3 regions of the Actinomadura rubrobrunea NBRC 15275 genome follow, and region 1 is predicted to be linked to each of the others. Evidence: riboswitches for the same ligand, from Rfam matches in the RefSeq annotation. Region 1 holds a riboswitch; each other region holds the start of a gene.
The links. A riboswitch is a leader RNA that binds a small molecule or an ion and turns the genes downstream of it on or off. The one in region 1 is predicted to bind cyclic di-AMP.

Region 1 (7,180 bases):
GCCGGGCTACCAGACGTTCTCGCCGCCGACCGCCTCGACCGGGCGTGGGGGCATGGCCGTCGCGTCGGTGGTGCTCGGGGTCGTCGGCCTGCCGGCGTTGGTGCTGTGCGGGCTCGGCCTGCCGATGGCGCTGGTGGGGCTGGTGCTGGGGATCGTCGCGGCGACCCGCGGGCCGCGGCGGGGCACCGCCGTGGCGGGGGTCGTGTGCTCCACCTTGACGCTGGCGATCGGCGGTGTGGCGCTCTTCTTCCTGCTGACCAAGGCCGCCGAGTGCGGCGACCGGAACGTGTACCCCGATGACGCGGCGCGGCGGCAGTGCGTCGAGCGGGAGTTCCCCTTCGCCGAGGCCCGGTCCTAGGCGTGCTGTTCGGGCACGTGATCCAGGCCGTTCTCGAACGACAAAGGGCCTTCTCGTTCCGGTGTGAATTTGCGACATCTGCACCGACGTCCAGGAGGCCTCGCCTCCCACCGTGACGTCCCGTTGACCCCGACCGGACGCGTGCGCCTGGCCCGGTGTGTCGTGGAGGAGGCCGACCGCTGGGCCGCCGAACGCTTCGGCGTCAGCCGCACGACTTCCGCACAGTGGGCCGCCCGCACCGCGGCCATCGGCGCCCCCGATCTCTGGTCGGCCGCCCGCCACCTGCCCGGTCGTGGGCGCTTCTATCCCGGCCCGCCGGGGCGGTCGATCACCGAGATGGGGCCGATCTGCGAGCACTGCCAGTGCCGCATCCTCGGCCACGGCGTCGAGGCCGGCCGGCGCCGGTACTGCCGCGCACTGCGCCCGCCCCGCCGACCCGAGCAGCGCCGATCTGGTCACCGACCGCGCCTGACCCGCCCGGTCCCGACGCGGAAGGCGACGCGCGTGACGTCACTGCGGATCCACCATGGTCCATCGGACGCGGCCTAGAGTCCGGGGAGCGGGAACAGACCGGAAAGGTCCGCGCGCGGGCCGCTGGCGTGGACTCTGCCGCGGTCCAATGCGGCGGCCCAGGTCAGGCGGCCCGAGGCCAGAGCGATCAAGGTGGGAGCGTCCATCTCCACCACATTCGGCGGTGTTCCCCGGGTATGGTGCGGCCCTGCGACGCACTGCACCGCGGCGTACGGGGGGACCCGGACCTCGACGGAGCGTCCGGGGGCCAGCTCGGCGAGGCGGTCGAGCAGCTCCCGTACGGCGCCGCGCAGGACCGCGCGGGCCGGTTCGGCGCCCGCGTCCTGAGCGGCCAGCGCGGTGTCCAGTGCGGCGCGGCGCAGGTCGGCGGGCTCGTCGCCGCCGCAGTAGGGAGGGAGGCCGAGCGCGGCGCGTTCCTCGTCGAGGAGGTCCCGGGTGAGCTGTTGTCGCGGCATCGGGACGAACGGTACCGGGTCGCGGCGGTCGCGTCCTCATGGCTTGGGCGCGCGGACACCCCCGCAACCCGGTAAAAATGTGACGGTTTGTCGACACGAGGCCGCACGCATCACGGCACGGCGCACGCGGGGGCGCGGTGCGGGGCGTCGTCCCGCACGGCGGAGAGAGCAGGAGACGGGGGGCATGCCGGGGCGAGGCCCGGCGCGACGACACGGAGGTTCGCACAATGGCCGAGGCGCTGCCCCTGCAGCCCGGTGATCCGCGTCGAATCGGCGGCCACGAGATCATCGCGCGGCTGGGCGCGGGCGGGCAGGGCACGGTGTTCCTCGGCCGGGGCCCGGCCGGACGCTCCGTCGCGGTCAAACTGCTGCACCTGCGGCTGAGCGGGGAGCCGGCGGCCCGGTCGCGGTTCGTCGGCGCGCTGGCGCCCGCGCGCCGGGTGATGGGCTGCTGCACCGCGGCGATCCTCGACGCCGACGTCGACGGCGACCGTCCGTTCGTGGTCGGCGACTACGTGGACGGCCCCTCGCTGCAGCGGCTGGTCGACGAGGAGGGGCCGCGCGGCGGCGCGGTGATGGAGCGGCTGGCCGCCGGCATCATGATCGCGGTCACGGCGGCGCACCAGGCCGGAACGGCGCACCACGACCTCAAGCCGCGCAACGTGCTGCTCGGCCGCAGCGGCCCGATGGTGACGGACCTCGGGGTGGTCCAGGCCCTGGAGGCCGTGTCCGCGGCGCCGACCGGCAGGGTCACCGACGATCCGTCGTACAAGGCGCCCGAGCAGCTCAGCGGCATGGGCGTCGGCCCGGCCGCGGACGTGTTCGCCTGGGCGGCCACGCTGCTGTTCGCCGCCTCGGGGACGGCGCCGTTCGCCGGGGCCTCGCCGTCGGAGATCATGCAGCGGATCGTGTACGACGACCCGGACGTGTCGGTGCTGCCGCGGACGCTGCGGGACGCGGTCGCCGACGCGCTCGCCAAGGACCCGAAGAGCCGTCCGTCCGCGCGGGACCTGCTGGACAGGCTGATGGGCGAGGCGGGCGCGCTGACGTCCCGCATGCCGTCCGCGATGGTGTCCGAGGCGCGGATGCTGCTCGACGACCGGACGCCGCCCGCCCTGCAGACGACCCCGGAGGTGCTGCCCGTGCAGCTGCCGCCGCCCACGCAGGCTCCGGCGGCGGCGCAGCCGCCTCCCCCGGTGTCGGTCCAGCCGCCGCCTGCGGCGCCCGAGCCCGCGTCGGTCGGCGCCGCGTCGCTGCGGGTGCCGGTGCGCGACGAGGCGCCGTTCGACAGCCGCAGCCTCGGGGCCGGGGACGCGACGCAGGCCATGCCGCCTCTGGCGGCGTCGTCCGTCGAGGACCCGGCGGACGTCAAGACGGCGCCGACGCCGCACCTCATCCCGGGCATGGACGAGGGGCCGCGCGACGACGACCGCCGCCAGGCCACGGCGATCATGGAGATGCGGCCGGACGCGTCGCGTCCGGCGCCGCTGTCCTTCCTGTCGCGCCTGTCGGAGCTGCCGGTGGTCGGGGCGCTGCCGCGGCCGAGCAGCCACGTGCTGGGCGTGGCGCTGTCGCTGTTCATCGGGGTGGCGGTCGGCATCGCGATCATCGCGCTGGTGCTGTGGCCGCAGTTCCGCAGCGACTCGGCGGAGCAGCCGCAGCGGGCCGATCCGGCGACGCAGGCCGCGGACGACCGTCCGGTCAGCGTGATCCCCCCGGCGTTCGCGGGCACCTGGCGCGGCACGGCGATCAACCCGGGGCGCGGCGCCCAGTTCCCGGTCGAGGTGAGCTTCGAGGCCGGGGCGACGTCCGCCCGCGCCTTCTATCCCAAGGAGCGCTGCTCGGGCACGCTGACGCTGACCCAGGGCACCAGCCGGGCGCTGCGCATGGCGTTGACCATCGCCAAGCCGTGCACGAGCGGGAACGTGCAGATCACGCTGCAGCAGGACGGGACGTTGCAGTACGTGTGGACGAGCCCCAACGGCAAGGCCACCTACCACGCGCGCCTGGCCCGCGTCTGAGCGCGCGGGCCGCGCGCATTCCTTCGACTGACCACTTCGCGCCGATTTGCCGGTTTGGCGGTTGGTCGGGGGTCTGTCTCCATTAAGGTGCGCCCTGTCGACGCGTCTTGATCTTGGGCATGGACGCGTCGCAGGCAAAGGAGACTCCCTGTGCGCCCTGTCCCCCCTCGTCTCTTCCTCGTCACCGGCGCCGTCGCGTCCGCCGTGGTCGTCGGCGCCGCTCCACTCGCCCTGGCCGCGCCCGAGCCCGTCCGGGTCGAGGTCACGGCCGCGCGGGGCACCCCCGTTCCGGGCTCGTACATCGTGACGCTCAAGGACGGCGCCTCGGCGGCGTCCACCGCCGCCCGAGTGAAGGCCCGGTCGGTCCGGCGGTTCGGGGGCGCGCTGAACGGCTTCGCCGCCACGCTGAACACCGAGCAGCTGGACGAGCTGCGCCGCCGCCGCGACGTCGTCGCCATCGAGCAGGACCAGATCTACCGCGCGACCGCCAAGCAGTCGTCGCCCCCGTGGGGCCTGGACCGCATCGACCAGCGCAAGCTGCCGCTGTCGAAGTCGTACTCCTACAAGAACACCGGCAGCGGCGTGACCGCCTACGTCATCGACAGCGGGATCGCCTGGTCGCACCCGCAGTTCGAGGGCCGCGCCAAGTCGGTGTGGCACGCCCCGTCCTTCTCCGACGGCTGGGACTGCGACGGGCACGGCACGCACGTGGCGGGCACGATCGGCGCCAAGACCTACGGCGTGGCCAAGAAGGTCAACCTGCGGTCGCTGCGCGTGCTGGACTGCCAGGGCAACGGCCGGCTGTCCGACGTGATCGCCGCCGTCGACTGGACGCGCAAGAACGCCGTCAAGCCCGCGGTCGCCAACCTGTCCCTCGGCGGCCCCAAGTCGACCGCGCTGAACACCGCCCTGACGAACCTGTCCAAGTCGGGGGTCTTCGTCGCCGTCGCGGCGGGCAACGAGAACAAGAACGCCTGCAACTACTCCCCGGCCAGCGCCGGATGGGTGCAGGCGGTCGGCGCTGCGACCATCCACGACAACCGCGCGACCTTCTCCAACTACGGCTCCTGCGTGGACATCTTCGCGCCCGGCTACGGCATCACGTCGGCCTGGCCCGGCGGCGGGAAGGCGTCGCTGACCGGGACGTCCATGGCGTCCCCGCACGTCGCCGGGGTCGCGGCGCTCTACCTGCAGACGCACCGCAGCGCCTCGTTCCCGACCGTGCAGAAGTGGCTGAACGACAACGCCACCAAGAGCCGCCTGGGACGCATCCCGAAGGGCACCGCCAACAGGCTGCTCTACAAGGCCGGCCTTTGACCGTCGCCTGACCGGAGCTTGGTCCCCTGCCGGTCACGGCAGGGGACCCGGGCGACGGAAAGGGCGCTCTTGTCTCGTTTCCCGCTCATCTCACCCGCCTCATGGGTCTAACCTTGGCCAAGAGCCGACCAGTTCCTTAAAGTGGCGATCGCCCGCGGGCGCGGGCATGATCGCAGCACTGATCGGCAGGCTGGCTCGAGCCAGCCGAATCCCGCATCCGTACTACGGACGGGAACCGGGGACCCAACGCCGGGCGGCCAGCCAGGTCTAGTCGGCATCGGGGTGAATTCGCGGCTCCGCCGCGATAGGGCTGACCCTCCGCCCGAACCCGTCAGCTAACCCGGTAGGCGTCACAGGAGAGGAGAGGACGTGGAGAGCCCGAGCTCCACCCGCCCACGTCGTGTCGTCAGAGTGCGGCGCCCCGCCCTGGCTCTCATCGTCGCCGCAGCCGCCGCCCTGGTGACGACGGCGGGAACGACCCCCGCACAGGCCGACCCGGGTGACCTCGGCCGGCTCAGCAAGCTGAACAAGCAGATCGCGCAGCTCGACAAGGAGTACGGCGGCGACCTGGCCAAGCTCAAGGACGCCCAGTACGGCATCAAGAAGGCCCGGCAGAAGCAGCGCCTGCTCCAGCAGGACCTCGACAGCGCGCGCATCATCGTGGCGCAGATGGCCGCGTCCCAGTACATGACCGGCACCACCGACCCGGCCGTGGCGGTGCTGGCCAGCGACGACCCCGACAACGTGCTGAACAACGCCAGCCTGGTCAGCCACGTGGCGTCCAACCAGGCCGCCAAGGTCCGCCAGATCGAACGGCTGGTGGCCGAGCAGCGCAAGGCGCGCGAGGAGTACGAGCGCAAGGTCCAGGAGCTGGAGAAGGACATCCAGGACCTGCGCGCGCAGAAGCGCAGGGTCCAGGCGCTGATCAAGAAGTTCAAGCCCGAGTCGCCCAGCTCCGGGATGGGCGGGGTCACCCCCCGCATGCTGAAGGTCAAGAACACCATCGACATCGAGTTCGGGCCGTTCCCGATCATCGGGTGCGTGCGGCTCACCGGCGACCCGCAGGACCACGCGACCGGCCGCGCCTGCGACTTCATGGTCAGCACCGGCGGCACCATGCCGTCCGCCAGCGGCAAGGCCCAGGGCGACCGCGTGGCCGAGTACGCCGTCGCCAACGCCAACCGGCTGGGCATCAAGTACGTGATCTGGCGGCAGCGCATCTACGACGTGCGCAGCCCCGGCTGGCGGATGATGGAGAACCGCGGCGGCATCACCGCCAACCACTACGACCACGTCCACATCTCGGTCTTCTGACCGTCCCCGCACGCTGAGACGGCCGCAGACGCCGGATCTCGGCGCCCCGCCACCAAGATCGTGGGGCCGCCCGTCCGCTCCTTCCTCGAGCCTCCTGAGCGGCGATCGAGAGGCCGCCGCCGCATGGAACGGTGCAGGAAACGGCGAAGGCCGCCGCGCGGTGTCGGACCGTGCGGCGGCCTTCGCGTCGAGGACCGTCAGTCGTCGGCGTAGCTGGGCAGCGTCGGCTCGTGGGCCTCCCGCAGCTCCGCGAGCGAGATCGAGAACAGCTCCTGCGGCTGCCCGTCGGCTCCGCGCGCCGAGATGTGCAGCGCGTCGCCGCCCGTCACGCCGAGCTGGGTGACCGGCACCCCGGCGGCCTCGCACAGCGCCGCCAGGCGCCCCTCCGAGCCCGGACGGATCGCCACCACGGCGCGCGCCACCGACTCGCTGAACAGCGACACGAACGGGTCGCCGGGCAGCGTGATGCGGGCGCCCAGTCCGCCGCGCAGGCACGACTCCACCAGCGCCTGCGACAGGCCGCCGTCGGACAGGTCGTGCGCGGCCGACAGCAGCCCCTCGCGCGCCGCCGCGACCAGCACCGACGCCAGCGCCGCCTCGGCGGGCAGGTCGACCTTCGGCGGCAGACCGCCCAGGTGCCCGTACACGACGTGCGCCCACTCCGAGCCGCCGAACTCCTCGCGCGTCGTGCCCAGCAGCGCCAGCGTGGCGCCCTCGCTGCTGAACGCGATGCCGACGCGGCGCCGCACGTCGTCGTGCACGCCCAGCACGCCCACGACCGGCGTCGGGTTGATCGGCGTCGAACCGGTCTGGTTGTAGAAGCTGACGTTGCCGCCGGTGACCGGGGTGCCCAGGTAGCGGCAGGCGTCCGCCAGCCCCTCCACGGCGCGCGCGAACTGCCACATCACGCCCGGGTCCTCGGGCGACCCGAAGTTCAGGCAGTTGGTCACCGCGAGCGGGCGGGCGCCGGTGGCGGCCACGTTCCGGTACGCCTCCGACAGCGCCAGCTGCGCCCCCGAGTACGGGTCGAGGCGGGTGTAGCGGCCGTTGCCGTCCAGCGACAGCGCGATGCCCAGGCCCGACTCGTCGTCCACCCGCACCACGCCCGCGTCCTCGGGCATGGCCAGGACGGTGTTGCCCATGACGTACCGGTCGTACTGCGAGGTGATCCAGGTCTTGTTCGC
Region 2 (7,180 bases), on a different contig from region 1:
GAGCCGCACCAGCAGCACGGCCCGGGTCCGCAGCCGCACGCGCCGGCGGACAACCCGTACGCTCCGGCCGATAACCCGTACGCTCCGGCCGACAACCCGTACGCGCCGCCGTCGCACCAGCCGGAGTCCCGGGCCCCGATGCCGCCGACGTACGGGCGCGAGGCGACGCTGGTGCCGCCCGAGGCGCACCAGCAGCGGTCCCCGCAGGGCCGCCCGGACAGCACCGCGCTCATGTGCCCCTATTGCGAGGCGGTGCTGAGCAACCCGGGCGCGGCGCAGTGCGACTCGTGCCTGCGTCCGCTGCCGTCGTCCCAAAGCTCGCCAGTGCTGCGCGTGCAGTTCCCCAGCGGGGAGATCAAGGTGACGGTGGGCCAGCACCTGGTGCTGGGCCGCGACGCGGGCCAGTCCCCCGTCGCGTCCACCTTCACCCAGTACGACAACGTGTCCCGGCGCCACTCGACGGTCTGGCTGGACCCGTCGGGCACCGCGTGGGTGCGTGACGAGGGCTCCACCAACGGCACCTTCGTCAACGGCGAGCGGCTTCCGCGGGGCGTCGAGGCCCCGCTCCGCGACGGCGACCAGCTCCGCCTCGCCGCCGACGTCACCGGCACCGTGAGCCTGAAGTAGACGCCGACGCAATCGTCACCGGGCGGCGGTCCTTCCCCACGGGAGGGCCGCCGCCCGCGCGCACGCACGCACCCTGCCCACTCGAAGGCGCGCCGCGCCTGATCGGCGTGTCGGAGCGGATCAGCCGCCGGAGCGCTTGGTGCGGGCGCGGATGCGTTCGCGTTCCTTGGCGTCCAGGACGACCTTGCGCAGCCGGACGGCCGACGGGGTGACCTCGACGCACTCGTCCTCGCGGCAGAACTCCAGGGCCTCCTCAAGCGACAGCTGCCGCGGCGGGGTGAGCCGCTCGAGCTCCTCGCCGGTGGACGAGCGGATGTTGGTGAGCTTCTTCTCCTTGCAGATGTTGACGTCCATGTCGTCGGCGCGGGAGTTCTCACCGACGATCATGCCCTCGTAGACCTCGGTGCCCGGGCCGACGAAGAACGTGCCGCGCTCCTGCAGGTTCAAGATGGCGTAGGCGGTGGCGACGCCGGACCGGTCGGCGACCAGCGAGCCGGTGGGACGGGTGCGCAGCTCGCCGAACCACGGCTCGTAGCCCTCGAACACGTGGTGGGCGATGCCGGTGCCGCGGGTCTCGGTGAGGAACTCGGTGCGGAACCCGATCAGGCCGCGCGCCGGGACCAGGAACTCCAGCCGGATCCACCCGGTGCCGTGGTTGGTCATGTGCTCCATGCGGCCCTTGCGGACGGCCATGAGCTGGGTGACCGCGCCCAGGTACTCCTCGGGGATGTCGATGGTGAGCCGCTCGACGGGCTCGTGCTTCTTGCCGTCGATGTCCTTGGCGACGACCTGGGGCTTGCCGACGGTCAGCTCGTAGCCCTCGCGGCGCATGTTCTCCACCAGGACGGCCAGGGCCAGCTCGCCGCGGCCCTGCACCTCCCACGCGTCGGGGCGGTCGGTGGGCAGCACCCGGATGGAGACGTTGCCGACCAGCTCGCGGTCCAGGCGCTCCTTGACGAGCCGGGCGGTGACCTTGGTGCCCTTCTCGCGCCCGGCCAGCGGACCGGTGTTGGTGCCGATCGTCATGGAGATGGCGGGCTCGTCCACGGTGATCAGCGGCAGCGGGCGCGGGTCGTCCGGGTCGGCGATGGTCTCGCCGATCATGATCTCGGGGATGCCGGCGATGGCGATGATGTCGCCGGGCCCGGCCTCGTCGGCGGGCTTGCGCTCCAGCGCCTCGGTCATCAGCAGCTCGCTGACGCGCACCCGTTCGACGCTGCCGTCGCGGCGGCACCAGGCGACCTGCTGGCCCTTCTTGATGGTGCCCGCGTGCATCCGGCACAGCGCGATGCGGCCGAGGTAGCTGGAGGCGTCGAGGTTGGTGACGTGCGCCTGCAGCGGCGCGTCGGGGTCGTAGGACGGCGGCGGGACGGTGTCCTTGATCACCTGGAACAGCGGTTCCAGGTCGGGCGAGTCGGGCAGCTCGCCGTTGCCGGGGGCCTGCAGGGACGCCCGGCCCGCGCGGCCCGAGGCGTAGACGATCGGGAAGTCGATCTGGTCGTCGTCGGCGCCGAGGTCCAGGAACAGCTCGTAGGTCTCGTCCACGACCTCGGGGATGCGGGCGTCCGGCCGGTCGGTCTTGTTGATGACCAGGATGACCGGCAGCCGGGCCTCCAGGGCCTTGCGCAGCACGAACCGGGTCTGCGGCAGCGGGCCCTCGCTGGCGTCCACCAGCAGCACCACCCCGTCGACCATGGACAGGCCGCGCTCGACCTCGCCGCCGAAGTCGGCGTGGCCGGGCGTGTCGATGATGTTGATGGTGAGCCCGCCGTGCCGGACGGCGGTGTTCTTGGCGAGGATGGTGATGCCCTTCTCCCGCTCCAGGGCGTCGGAGTCCAGGACGCGCTCGTCGACGTCCTGGTTCTCGCGGAACGCCCCGGACTGCCAGAGCATGGCGTCGACCAGCGTCGTCTTGCCGTGGTCTACGTGAGCGACGATCGCGACGTTGCGGAGGTCGTCGCGGGTGCAGATGGGCATGCGCTTCTCGCTCTGGTGGAGGATCCGGGAGTCGCTGCGGACCCGCAGCCTTCCCGATTCTACTTGCCGGTCCGGAAGGCCCCGCCGGACCGCCCGACCCGTTTCACCCCATATGCCCTGGTTGCCGCACTTTACGGTTTCTTTGTACTCTCTGCGGACCCGGTCGTCCGGAGCCCGCAGGACGACGCGCGGGCTGCGGCCGGGCCGCCGAATCCCCCCAGCGGGGAGCCGGGGAACCACGTCCGAGGCGCCGTCCTCAGGACTCGGGGTGAATCGACGCAGGTCGCACCGTCCGCGGTGACGCGCGCGCCTGCGCGTAGGGCGAACTCCCGGCCCGAACCCGTCAGCTAACCCGGCAGGCGGACGAGGAGAGGAGTGCACGACCTTGCCCCCCGGTCACCGTGCACGGCGCGTCGCCGTGTCCACCGTCACAGCCACCGCCGCGGCGGTCGCCCTCAGCTGGGTCCTCGCGCCCGCCGCCACGGCCCCCACCGGTCCGCTGCGGCTCGCCGCCGCGGCGGCCCCCGCCGATCCCGGCCGTCCCACCGAAAGAGAGCTGCGCAAGCGGCTGGACGAGCTCAACACCGAGGCCGAGCGGCTGACCGAGCGGTTCAACAAGGCGCGCGTCGAACTGGCCAAGGCCCGGCGCGCCGAACGGGACGCCGCCAAGACCGCGGCCGAGCTCGAGGCCAAGGCCGCCCCCGCCCGCGCCCAGCTCGGCAGGCTCGCCGCCGCCAGCTACATGAGCGGCGGCCCCGACGCGCTGTTCCTGGCGAGCGGCGACGCCGAAGCCCTGTCCGCGTCGGCGTACCTGGTGCAGAACCAGACCGCCGCGCTGGGCCGCCTCCAGGCTCAGATCGACCAGGCCGACCGGGCGCAGCGGGTCGCAGCCGCCAAGGCGGCGCAGGCCGAGCAGGCCGCCGCCCAGGTCAAAACCGCCCGCAAGGCGGCCAAGGCCAAGGTGGACGAGGTCGTCAAGCAGCTCGACAAGCTCACCACGACCAAGGCCAAGGATCCCCGCACCGGCCTGACCGCCACGGTCAAGGGCTCCGGCCTGCCCGCGAAGATGGCGCGCAAGGCGCTCACCAAGCTCGGCAGCCCGTACGTTTGGGGCGCCGCCGGCCCGAACAGCTTCGACTGCTCGGGCCTGGTGGTGTGGGCGTACGCGCAGGTCGGCAAGAAGGGCCTGCCGCACTACACCGGCGACCTCTACCAGCTGGGACGCAAGGTGTCGCGCAGCGAGCTGCGCTCGGGCGACCTGGTCTACTTCGGCTCCGACCTGCACCACATGGGCATATACCTGAGCGACGGCAAGTATCTTCACGCCCCGCAGACGGGCGACGTCGTCAAGATCTCCAGGCTGTCGGACCGCTCCGACTACGCCGGCGCCAACAGGATCTCGTAGAAGGGCCCCGTGTGATGGGGAGCGGCGGAGCCGCGCATTGGGATGCGGTTGACGCCGAGGCGACGTAAACCGCATCCCAATGCGCTCTCGAAAACCGAGGTTCTCTTCGAATACTGAGAAGTCCCCGTCCATGCCGGTCTGACGGCCTCAAGTCTGAGGAAGGTAATCCCGCCAGAACGGGACGGTCGCCCGCGGCCGCCACTCGTCCGTCAATTCAGGGCGCGGCTCCTGGAACTCTTGGTCGATGTAATCGACCAGGTCGGTCCCGTAGTAGACGATGTCCCAGCCGCGCATCGAGAGCACCGGATGCCCGAAGGTGCCGCGCCCCGCGGGCAGGAACCGGTGCGCATAAACCGGGACCATGGTGGGCACCTGCGCCAGCTCACGCCGTGCCGTCTCCACGGCTTCCTCAACGTCGTCCGGCCGTACTCCCCACTCGTGCCGCCAATGGCCGTGCCGAACGTCCCACAGCAGGGAGTCGACCGGCCAGTTGAGGTGTTCCCGCAGCTCATCGGGGTCGCCATTGCGCCAGTCCGGCCAAGGCCGCTCCCACGTCTGCCCTTCCTCCGGCGGTTTCCACACCGGCAGCCCGGCCGCCAGAAAGGCCCGGTGATCGTCGGCGAATTCGAATCCGTACTGCTCCTCGATGCGGGCGAACTCTTCGTCAGTCAGACCGGGTTCGATCACGCAGCAGCCCAATTGCGCCAGGCGACGCGCGGCCGCCTCCCCCAACCGGAGGCCCTCATCGCTGATCACCTGCACACGGTAACGCGCGACGTCGTATCCCGGCATCTGATAAAGGTCCGACTCGTGCCCGCCTGGCCCTGCAAGGCTCCGCCGTGTTTTCTTCGCCGGGGCCGGCCCCGACGCCTACAACTCGCCGCGCAGGTACCGGCGGTAGTGTTCGGCCAGTTCGCCGGTGGGCAGGTCCGGCCAGCGGGTGAGCGCCCCGGTGCGCCGGTCGACGACGAGCAGGCCGTTACCGCCGGGAACGGGTCGGGCGACGAACCCCTCGGCGAACTCTTCGATCACCAGCGGCACGCCGCGCGACCCCAGGTGCTCGTCCGCCCGGCGCCATGCGACGTTGTACAGCTCGTGGGGGCGAGCCGGCGCCGCGCCAGATGGTCCGAGCGGGTGCGGCTCGCTCTCGATCAGATGGGCCGTCCACACCCGCAGGACGCTCCCGCCGCCCAGCGCCAGCGGCCAGTCCCCGCCGATCCGGCAAGCACTGAGGCGACGCCGACATTGTTCTTGGACACATGCCTGGGGCAACGCTCCCGACTGAAGTCGGCCTGCTCCGACGCCGACAGCGGTCAGAGCCGACGCCTCCAGCGTTGGAAACCTGCGCCACAAGCGCGGCCTTCGAGCGCCGCCACGGCAGATGACAAAGTTTTGTCGTGCGGCGCGGAGTGTCTTCAGCTGACACCGAGAAGCGGAAAGCGCTCGCCGCAACATTATTGATTGACAGCCGATGACCACCTCTTGAAACTTTCTACCTGAGGACCGGGTCGAAGGGACCGCACGTGGCGCAGCTCGCGATCGCCAGGGAGTTCTTGACCGAGTACGCACGGCTGGAACGGCCCGTACGACGTGCCGTCGAACAGGCGATCAGCAAGTTCCAGGAGCATACGAACGCAGGGCTTCATCTTGAGCGCGTACGGAACTCCCGCGATCCGCGCATCCGCACGATCAGGATCGACAAGTTCTGGCGGGGCGTCGTGCTGGCTCCGGAGTCCGGTGACGTGTACTGCCTGCTGCGGGTCCTTCCGCACGACGACGCGTACGCCTACTGCCAGAGCCGTCGCTTCACGGTGAACCAGCGGCTCGGCGTGCTGGAGAGTCGCGATGAGCTGCAGTTGGAGACCATGGAGCCCGCCCTGCGCAAGGCGGCCGACGCGGCGGACCGGCGGCTCTTCGATGGCATCAGGGACTCCGACCTCAAGCGACTGGGCATCGATGAGGACGTCCTTCCGATCATCCGGCTGCTGACGCGCGAGGATCACCTGGAGGCGCTGCAGAAGCTGCTCCCTGCCGTGCAGTATGACGCGCTGCTGGCGCTGGCCTCCGGCATGACGGTCGAGGAGGCATGGGCGGAGGTCAGCAAGAACCTTGTCGATCCCGTCCCGCCCGAACGGGTGGATCCCGACGACCTCACCACGGCGATGGCCAGGACACCTGAGCGCGTGGTGTTCGTCGAAGGCCCGGAGGAACTCACCAGAATTCTCGCGCATCCGTTCGACGTCTGGCGTGTCTTCCTCCATCCCCAGCAACGCAGGATCGCCTATCGAGACGAATACAAGGGCCCCGCCATGGTGACCGGCGGCGCCGGCACCGGGAAGACCGTGACCGCCGTCCACCGGGCCGCGTTTCTGGCACGCCGGTACCAGAGCACGATGGAAACGCCGATTCTCCTGACGACCTACGGACGCGACCTGACCGACGCACTGCGCGACCAGGTGGCCCTGCTGGTGGACGACCCTGAGATCAGGGACCGCATCGAGGTCGCCACTACGGACAGGATCAGTTTCCGCGTCATCAAGGAGGCGCAGGGCGGCCGCGCCCCCGAACCGCTTACCGACACGGACCTCCGCAATCGTTGGAACGACGAAGCGGCCGAACTCGGCCTTCCCTACAGCGGGACTTTCTTGCTGAGCGAATGGGAACAGGTCGTATTGGCCCAGCGGCTGACCACCGAGCAGGCGTACGTGGCATGCGACCGGCGAGGACGCGGCAAGAGGCTCCCGCCCGGGGAACGGCCCGAGGTCTGGCGGGCGATTCAGACGATCGTCGCTCACATGCGCCGCGACGGCGTGTGGTCCTTCAAACAGATGGCCGACGAGGCCGCCCGGATACTGGACGCAACGGACCGGCGGCTCTACCGGCACATCATCGTCGACGAGGCCCAGGACCTCCACCCAGCTCAGTGGCGGCTGCTGCGGGCGGCAGTTCCCGACGCTCCGAACGACCTGTTCATCGTCGGCGATCCCCACCAGCGCATCTATGACAACCGTGTCTCGCTGCAGAGCCTGGGCATCAAGGTCAGGGGGCGCAGCCGCAAGCTCACCGTGAGCTACCGAACGACGCACGAGATCCTCTCGTGGGCCGTGCGCGTCCTGGACGCCGGCATCCCGGTCACGGGCATGGACGACATCGAGGACACACTCGCCGGTT
Region 3 (7,180 bases), on a different contig from region 1:
AGCTGCGCGAGGCCAAGGCCGAGATCGCCGACCTGCGCCGCAAGCTGCACGAGGCGCGCGCGAAGGCCCGGGCGGCGCGCGAGCAGGCCGACGCGGCGGCGGCCGCGGCCGAGCGGCGGCTGGCGGAGGCGATGGAGGCGGCGGCGGCCGACTCCAAGGAGCTGCGGCGGCTGCGCGCCCGGCTGGGGCAGGCCGAGGCCAACGCCGAGGCGGCCCGTCGCGCGGCGCGGGAGGGCCGCAACATCGACGACGTGCGGCTGCGCATGCTGCTGGACGCGCTCGTGGACGCCGCCCAGGGGGTGCGGCGGGAGCTGGCGCTGCCGTCCACGATCGGCCGCCCGGCCGACGCGGTCGGCGCGGTGACGCCGGACCAGCAGGCGTTGCGCGCGCTGCCCGGCCGGTCGCTGTCGGACGACGACCCCCAGCTGCTCGACCGGCTGCTGACGCTGCCGCAGGTGCACCTGATCGTGGACGGCTACAACGTCACCAAGACCGGGTACGGGGAGCTGCCGCTGGCCGACCAGCGCACCCGGCTGCTGTCGGGCCTGGGCGGCCTGGCCGCGCAGACCCGCGCCGAGGTCACCTGCGTGTTCGACGGCGCCGACCTGGACGCCCCCGTGGCGGTCACCGCGCCGCGCGGGGTGCGGGTGCTGTTCAGCCGCCCCGGGCAGACCGCCGACGAGCTGATCGGCGAGCTGGTGCGCGCCGAGCCGTCGGGCCGGGCGGTCGTCGTGGTGTCGTCCGACCGCGAGGTGGCCGACGCCGCCCGCCGCATCGGCGCCCGTCCCGCCCCCTCCACCCTCCTGCTGCGCCGCCTCGGCCGCTCGTGACCCCGCGGGCGCGGGCCGGGCCCGGTGCGTCTGGTGATCATCTGTGCGCGGACAGGTGAAACAAGACGCGCAATAGTAACGAATCGGTTGTGACTGGTGTGACCCCTCGCTAGTGTCGTCGGCTGACGTCATGGACGAGAGGGGCATAACCGACCGTGACCAATGATCTGACCGGGGGCTCCGCAGCGGACCCGCGAGGCCCGCGGAGTCCTTTCGGGGGCTTGCTCGCCCCCCGGCGCCTGGCGGCGACCGCCTGCCTCACCCTGGCGGCGTCCCTCGCGGTGCCCGTGACGGCGGCGCACGCCGAGCCGACGCCCAGCGCGTCCGACGCCCGCAAGAAGCTCATCAAGCTCAACGAGCAGGTCGAGCAGCTGGTCGAGAAGTACAACCAGGTCGGCGAGGAGCTGAAGATCGCCAAGCGCAAGCTCCAGGCGACCAAGCGGGCCGGCGCGGAAGAGCAGAAGACCTTCAACGAGCTGCGCCGCCGGATCGCCGAGATGGCGGCCGCCGCCTACAAGAACGGCGAGACCGGCGACGTCGTGGGCTTCGCCGCCGCGGACGACCCGCAGAAGATCCTCGACCAGACCGCGATCTTCGCGCACCTGTCGCGCAACCGCAGCTCCGAGCTGGAGCAGTTCCTGGCCTCGACGCAGCGGCTGCGCCGCGAGCAGGCCCAGGCCCAGCAGGCCTACGACGAGGTCGCCAAGAAGGCCAAGGAGCTGCGCGAGAAGAAGGCCGAGGTCGAAAAGTCGATCGCGCAGCAGAAGAAGCTGCTGCGTCAGCTGGGCGAGCGGGACGCCGCGCCCGGCGAGGGCGCCGGCGCCACCTACAACGGCCCGGCGAGCGGCTCGGCCCGGGTCGCCATCCAGTTCGCCTACGCGCAGCTGGGCAAGCCGTACCAGTACGGCGCCGAAGGGCCCAACTCCTACGACTGCTCGGGCCTGACGATGCGCGCCTGGGGCGCGGCCGGGGTGAACCTGCCGCGCGTCACCAACAGCCAGTACGCCGCCACCCGCCGGGTGTCCTTCGACGCCCTGCAGCCCGGTGACCTGGTGTTCTTCAACAACCTGGGGCACGTGGGGCTGTACATCGGCGGCGGCAAGATGATCCACGCGCCGCGCACCGGCAAGAACGTGGAGATCGTCTCGATCACGTCCGGCTACTACCGGACCAACTTCTACGGCGCCGGCCGGGTCTGAGGAGTCCGCGCTCCCCTCGCCCTCCGGCACGATCACGACTGCGGTCCAGGTCAGACGCGTTCTGACCTGGACCGTAGATCTTTTTGCCGACTATTTGCCTCTTCGTCCGCCTTTGGTACTTTGTGACCGCTCACGGCGTCCACCAGGCGCCGTGCCAGCGCCGACGTCCCGGGATGTCATCCCGCGGCACCCGCCAGGTGCCGCGCCCCCGCTGCGGCACCCGGTGCCGCGTCGCCCTGGCGGCATCCGCCAGATGCCGTCCTCCCGCCGGCTCGAGGCCGTACCGTGCGCACGCCTGCGGCGTGCATGGCGCCGCGAGCGCACTGGGAAGGTCTGCGGGACCGGCACGACGGGTCCGTCCCACGGGTCCCGTCCTCGTCACGAGTTCAGCCGAATACCGCCGCTTGGCCGCCGAGTCCGCCCCCGGCACGGGGGTGGAGCCGGGGAACCACCGAGCCGTTCGTCCCGCCGCTCGCGGGCGGCCGGCTCCGGGGTGAATCGGCGCCGCGCCTCGCACCCGGAGTCGAGGCCGTGCGCCGTAGGTCGACTTCCACGACCGAACCCGTCAGCTAACCCGGTAGGCGTATGGAAGGAGTGAGCGCCGACTGAGAACGCTGTCAACAGGCACGGACCGCCGCCCCGGTATCCCGGCGGTCTCCATCCTCGTTCGTTCGTCATCCACTGACCGATAGTGTGCTTCGACGCGGCCGCCCGAACGGGCGGCCGCGTTCGCGTACCCGGCGGCTCCCCACACGGCAGAACCCGCCTCGGGCTTCGCCTATTCCGAGGACGCCGAATCCTCCGAGGAGGACGAACCGGCCGCCGCCCGACCGGTGCGGCCCGCATAGGATCGCGCGCATGAACGACGACGGCCACGCCGAAGGGGACGGACCGCCGGTCCGCCGCATCCCGCGCCGCGCGGCCGTCACCGCGATCGCCGCCGCGTCGGCGGGGGGCGTGCTGGCGGGGCTCGGCCTGACCGCCGCCGGGTCCGACGCGTCCCGGCGCCCCGGGGCCTCGTCCGCACCGGCTCCCGCCGTGCCCGACCCCCGCGCGGTCGCGGCCGTCCTGGCCAACCGGACGCGCGCCGTGCGCGAACGCGACCGCGTCGCCTTCATGGCCACCGTCGCCGCCGCGCCCGCCGCCTACCGCGACGCCCAGGGCCGCATGTTCGACAACCTGCTGCGGCTGCCCCTGGCGTCCTGGAGCGAGACGCTGGTGCGCCTGGAGCCCGGATCGGCGGTGGCGCGCGTGCGCCTGAGCTACCGTCTGCGCGGCTTCGACGACGCCCCGGTGGTCCGGACCCGGTACATGGCGTTCGCGCCGCGCTCGGGCTCCTGGACGGTCGCGGGCGACGGCGCGGCGCGCGGCCTCCCCGACGAGGCCGACGTCTTCGACGGCGGCCCGCTGACCGTCGTCCGCGGCCGCCGCACCCTCGTGCTGGGCGACGGGCCGCGCCTGCACGAGATCGCCCGCCGCCTGGACGCGGCCGTGCCGGTCGTCTCCGGCGTCGTCGGCGACGGCTGGCGGCGCCGCACCGTCGCGGTGGCGCCCGCCGACCCCGGGCTGGCCGCCGCGCTCGCCGATCCGTCGGGCGCGGGCGCGCAGGGACTGGACCGGATCGCCGCCGTCGCCACCACGGCGCCCACCGCCGGGAAGGGCCGCGGCGCCGATCGCGTCGTCGTCTCCCCCGTCGCGTTCGCCCGCCTCAGCGCGCTGGGCCGCGACGTGGTGCTGACGCACGAGCTGACCCACGTGGCCACCGGCGGGGCGCGCGACGGCCGCACCCCGGTGTGGCTCATCGAAGGCCTGGCCGACTACGTCGGCTACCTGCGCGCCGACGTGAGCGTCCGGTCGGCCGCACGCGAACTGCGCGCCGAGGTCGCCGCCGGACGCCTGCCCGCCCGGCTCCCCGGCCCCGACGACTTCGCCGCCTCGGCGCCGCGGCTGCCGCAGGCCTACCAGGAGGCGTGGCTGGCCTGCCGGATGATCGCCGAGCGGTACGGTGAGGCCGCGCTGGTCCGGCTGTACCGCGCCGCGGGCCGCGGGCCGCTGGACGCCGCCCTGCGCGCGACGCTGGGCGTCGACCCGGCCCGCCTCACCGCGCTATGGCGCGACTATCTGCGCGAGACACTGGGTTGAGGACGATCGGGTTGCACGGCGGGGCGGAGGCGAGGCAGTGAGCAGCGAGCGCGGCGACGAGACGACGACGGCTCCGGGAGCGGAAGCCGCGGAGGCGGACGCCCCCCGGGTGAGCGCCGCACGGGCGAGCGGGCCGCCGCCGGATCGGCCGGAGCCGGCGGCCCCCCGGGGGCGCTCCAGGCCCCGGGTCGCCGCGGCGGTCGCGTCGGTCGTGCTGTTCGCCGCCGTCGGGGTCGTCCTGGCGGTCACCACACCGTGGACCCCGCTGCCCGGCCCGGTCCCCGGCGGTCGTGCCGCTCCCGACCCGTCCCTGGACTTCACCGCCGACCAGATCGAGCGGTCGCGGGCGTTCGACGCGGCGCTCGCCCCGCCCGCGTACGCGGGCCTGCTGGTCGGCCTCGCCGTCGTGCTCGTCCTGGGGCTGACGCCCCTGGGCTCGCGGTTCGTCGGCTGGGCCACCGCCCGGGTGCGGCGCCGTCCGCTGCGCGCGGCCGCGGCGGCGCTGCTGCTCACAGTGGTGGTGCGGCTGGCGGGGCTGCCGTTCGACGCGTGGAGCGAGACGGTGCTGCGCCGGTACGGGCTGTCCACTCAGTCGTGGTCGGCGTGGCTGACCGACCAGCTCAAGTCCCTCGGCGTCACCTGGGTGATCTGGACGGTGGCGCTCACGCTGCTGTACGCGCTGATGCGCCGCTTCCCCCGCTGGTGGTGGGCCGGGGCGGCGGCGGGCGGCTTCGTCCTGGTCGTCGCCGTGTCCTTCGTGTACCCGGTGGCGGTCGAGCCGCTGTTCAACCGGTTCCACTCCCTGCCCGACGGGCCGCTGCGCGCCGACCTGCTGGCGATGGCGCGGCGCGACGGCGTCCCGGTGGAGGACGTGCTGGTCGCCGACGCGTCGCGGCGCACCACCGCGCTCAACGCCTACGTCTCCGGGTTCGGGTCCACGCGCCGCATCGTCGTCTACGACACGCTGCTGAAGAGCACCCCGCGCGCCCGCATCGAGTCGATCGTCGCGCACGAGCTGGGGCACGCCGAGAACAACGACGTGCTCCACGGCACGCTCATCGGCGCGCTGGCCGTGTCCGGGGGAATCTGCCTCCTGTACGTGGTGCTGACCTCCCCCCGGGTGCGACGACGCGCCGGAGTCGACCGGAGCGGCATCGCGGACGCCCGTTCGGCGGCGCTCCTGCTGGCCTTGGTGACGGTGGCCGCGCAGGTCGGCGCCCCCGTGCAGAACCTGGTCAGCAGGCACATCGAGGCCCGCGCCGACGCGCACTCCCTCGACCTCACCCGCGACCCGTCGACCTTTGTCGGGATGCAGCGCGAGCTGTCGGTGCGCAACATCTCCGACCTGCGCCCGGACATCGTGGAGCACGTGCTGTGGCGGACGCATCCCGCCGCCCCCGAGCGCATCGCGATGGCCCGCGACTGGGCACGCAAGCACGGCGTCCCGGAGCCGCCGCCGCTCAGTCGCCGTTAGAGGCCCGGGTGCCGCCCCCGCCCGGGGCGGAGGTACGGTCGGCCTGGCTGGGCGCCTGCACGGACGTCTTCGCGGGGGTGCTGCCGTGCGGGCCCACCCACACCGACCGCTTCAGGGCGCTGCCCTTCACCCAGTCGTCCCACTTCATCTGCCAGTATCCCCACCCGTTGTCGGGCTTGAGCTCGCGCGAGCTGCCCGTCACCGTGACGGGGTCGCCCCGGTAGACGAAGTGGTAGAACCAGCGCGCGTCCTTCGGGCTGGCGTTGATGCATCCGTGGCTGACGTTCTCACGCCCCTGAGAGCCCACGGACCAGGGCGCGCTGTGCACGTACTCGCCGCTGTTGGAGATGCGGACGGCGTAGTAGACGGTCTGGCGGTAGTAGTCGGGGCAGCCGGGCCCGCAGCCCACCGTCGACGAGTCCATGATGACCGGGTTGCCCTTCTCCATGGTCAGGTGGACGCCGTTGGTGGTGGTGTACTTCTCGATGCCGCCGCGTCCCATGCTGATGGGCATGGTGCGCACCAGACGACCGTTGTTGTGCACCGTCATCCGGTACGTGTCCTCGTCGGCCCTGATGTCGTGCCGGTCGCCGATGCGGAAGGCGACGTCGAAGTTCCGCGTGCCGTACACCCCGTTGGCCGCGCGCACGCCACTCAGGTGCGCCAGCAACCGCACGTCGGTGTAGGACGGCCAGTAGGTCCTCGTGCGGAACACCACGCTCTGGTCGTCGAGCCAGTGCCAGGCGCCCTCCACCGGCCGGGACGAACGCAGCTCCAGCGCGCGCTCCACGGCCGCGCGGTCGGCCACCTCCCGCTCGAACCGCAGCACGATGGGCATGCCGACGCCCACGGTCTCCCCATTGTCGGGGGCGACGACGGCGGCGCCCAGCGTCCGTCCGGCCTTGGCCGTGCCGAAGTGGCTGACGACCGTGCGCGTCCTGCCGTCGCGGCCGAGCGCGGTGGCGACGACCGTGTAGTCGGTTCCCGGGTCGAGCGTCCAGCGGGAACGCCAGCGGTCGCGGTCGCCGTTGAGGACTCCCTCGACGGGCGTGCCCTTGGTCGTCACCGTGACGTTCTCGATGGTGCCGTTGCGGGCGCGCACGTCGATGGCGCTGTCGGGCCGCAGCAGGGCGGTGCCGTCCTGAGGGGTCACGGACAGGTGGACGGCGTCGCGCGGGTTCGGCCCGCGCTGGGCGTCGTCGCAGGCGGCCGAGCCGACCGCCACCACGGCCGCCGCTCCCATCAGCAGCGCCGTCGTCCGCCGCCGGCCGTCCCCCGCCGGGCCGGGCCGTCGCCGGACGGCCGCGACGGGACGTCCGCGGCCCTTCGCTCCCCAGATACCGACGCGCACCGTGACCCCCCGATCGCCGTGTCACTCTGGGCAAACATTTCTCACGAATCGTGCACGACGATCATTATGCGGAAAGCCGGGACCCGTCCGGTAGACGGATCCCGGCCCTCCACGGCTTTCTTTGCCGACCCCTGGAGCGATCGGCACGGCGCCATTGCGGGCGGCGGGCCGGGGATCGACCCCG

Region 2: it holds a riboswitch for cyclic di-AMP, as region 1 does, so the genes downstream of both, AR3_RS10050 (C40 family peptidase) here and AR3_RS09920 (coiled-coil domain-containing protein) in region 1, are expected to answer to the same signal.
Region 3: it holds a riboswitch for cyclic di-AMP, as region 1 does, so the genes downstream of both, AR3_RS15200 (hypothetical protein) here and AR3_RS09920 (coiled-coil domain-containing protein) in region 1, are expected to answer to the same signal.

The regions. Positions count from the first base shown of each region.
Region 1 is NZ_BCQU01000023.1:70,828-78,007, reverse strand. Features, by position in the region: gene AR3_RS09945 (DUF4190 domain-containing protein) at 1-358, shown strand, start outside; gene AR3_RS09935 (sterol carrier family protein) at 904-1,344, opposite strand; gene AR3_RS09930 (serine/threonine protein kinase) at 1,572-3,365, shown strand; gene AR3_RS09925 (S8 family peptidase) at 3,516-4,682, shown strand; cyclic di-AMP (ydaO/yuaA leader) riboswitch at 4,875-5,048, shown strand; gene AR3_RS09920 (coiled-coil domain-containing protein) at 5,052-5,996, shown strand; gene purL (phosphoribosylformylglycinamidine synthase subunit PurL) at 6,194-7,180, opposite strand, start outside.
Region 2 is NZ_BCQU01000024.1:27,874-35,053, reverse strand. Features, by position in the region: gene AR3_RS10060 (FHA domain-containing protein) at 1-627, shown strand, start outside; gene typA (translational GTPase TypA) at 748-2,604, opposite strand; cyclic di-AMP (ydaO/yuaA leader) riboswitch at 2,810-2,981, shown strand; gene AR3_RS10050 (C40 family peptidase) at 3,023-4,009, shown strand; gene AR3_RS10045 (hypothetical protein) at 4,157-4,801, opposite strand; gene AR3_RS31485 (SUKH-4 family immunity protein) at 4,880-5,179, opposite strand; gene AR3_RS10035 (UvrD-helicase domain-containing protein) at 5,533-7,180, shown strand, end outside.
Region 3 is NZ_BCQU01000043.1:19,389-26,568, reverse strand. Features, by position in the region: gene AR3_RS15210 (NYN domain-containing protein) at 1-830, shown strand, start outside; gene AR3_RS15205 (C40 family peptidase) at 1,052-2,029, shown strand; cyclic di-AMP (ydaO/yuaA leader) riboswitch at 2,429-2,628, shown strand; gene AR3_RS15200 (hypothetical protein) at 2,888-4,171, shown strand; gene AR3_RS15195 (M48 family metallopeptidase) at 4,209-5,645, shown strand; gene AR3_RS15190 (L,D-transpeptidase) at 5,632-6,996, opposite strand.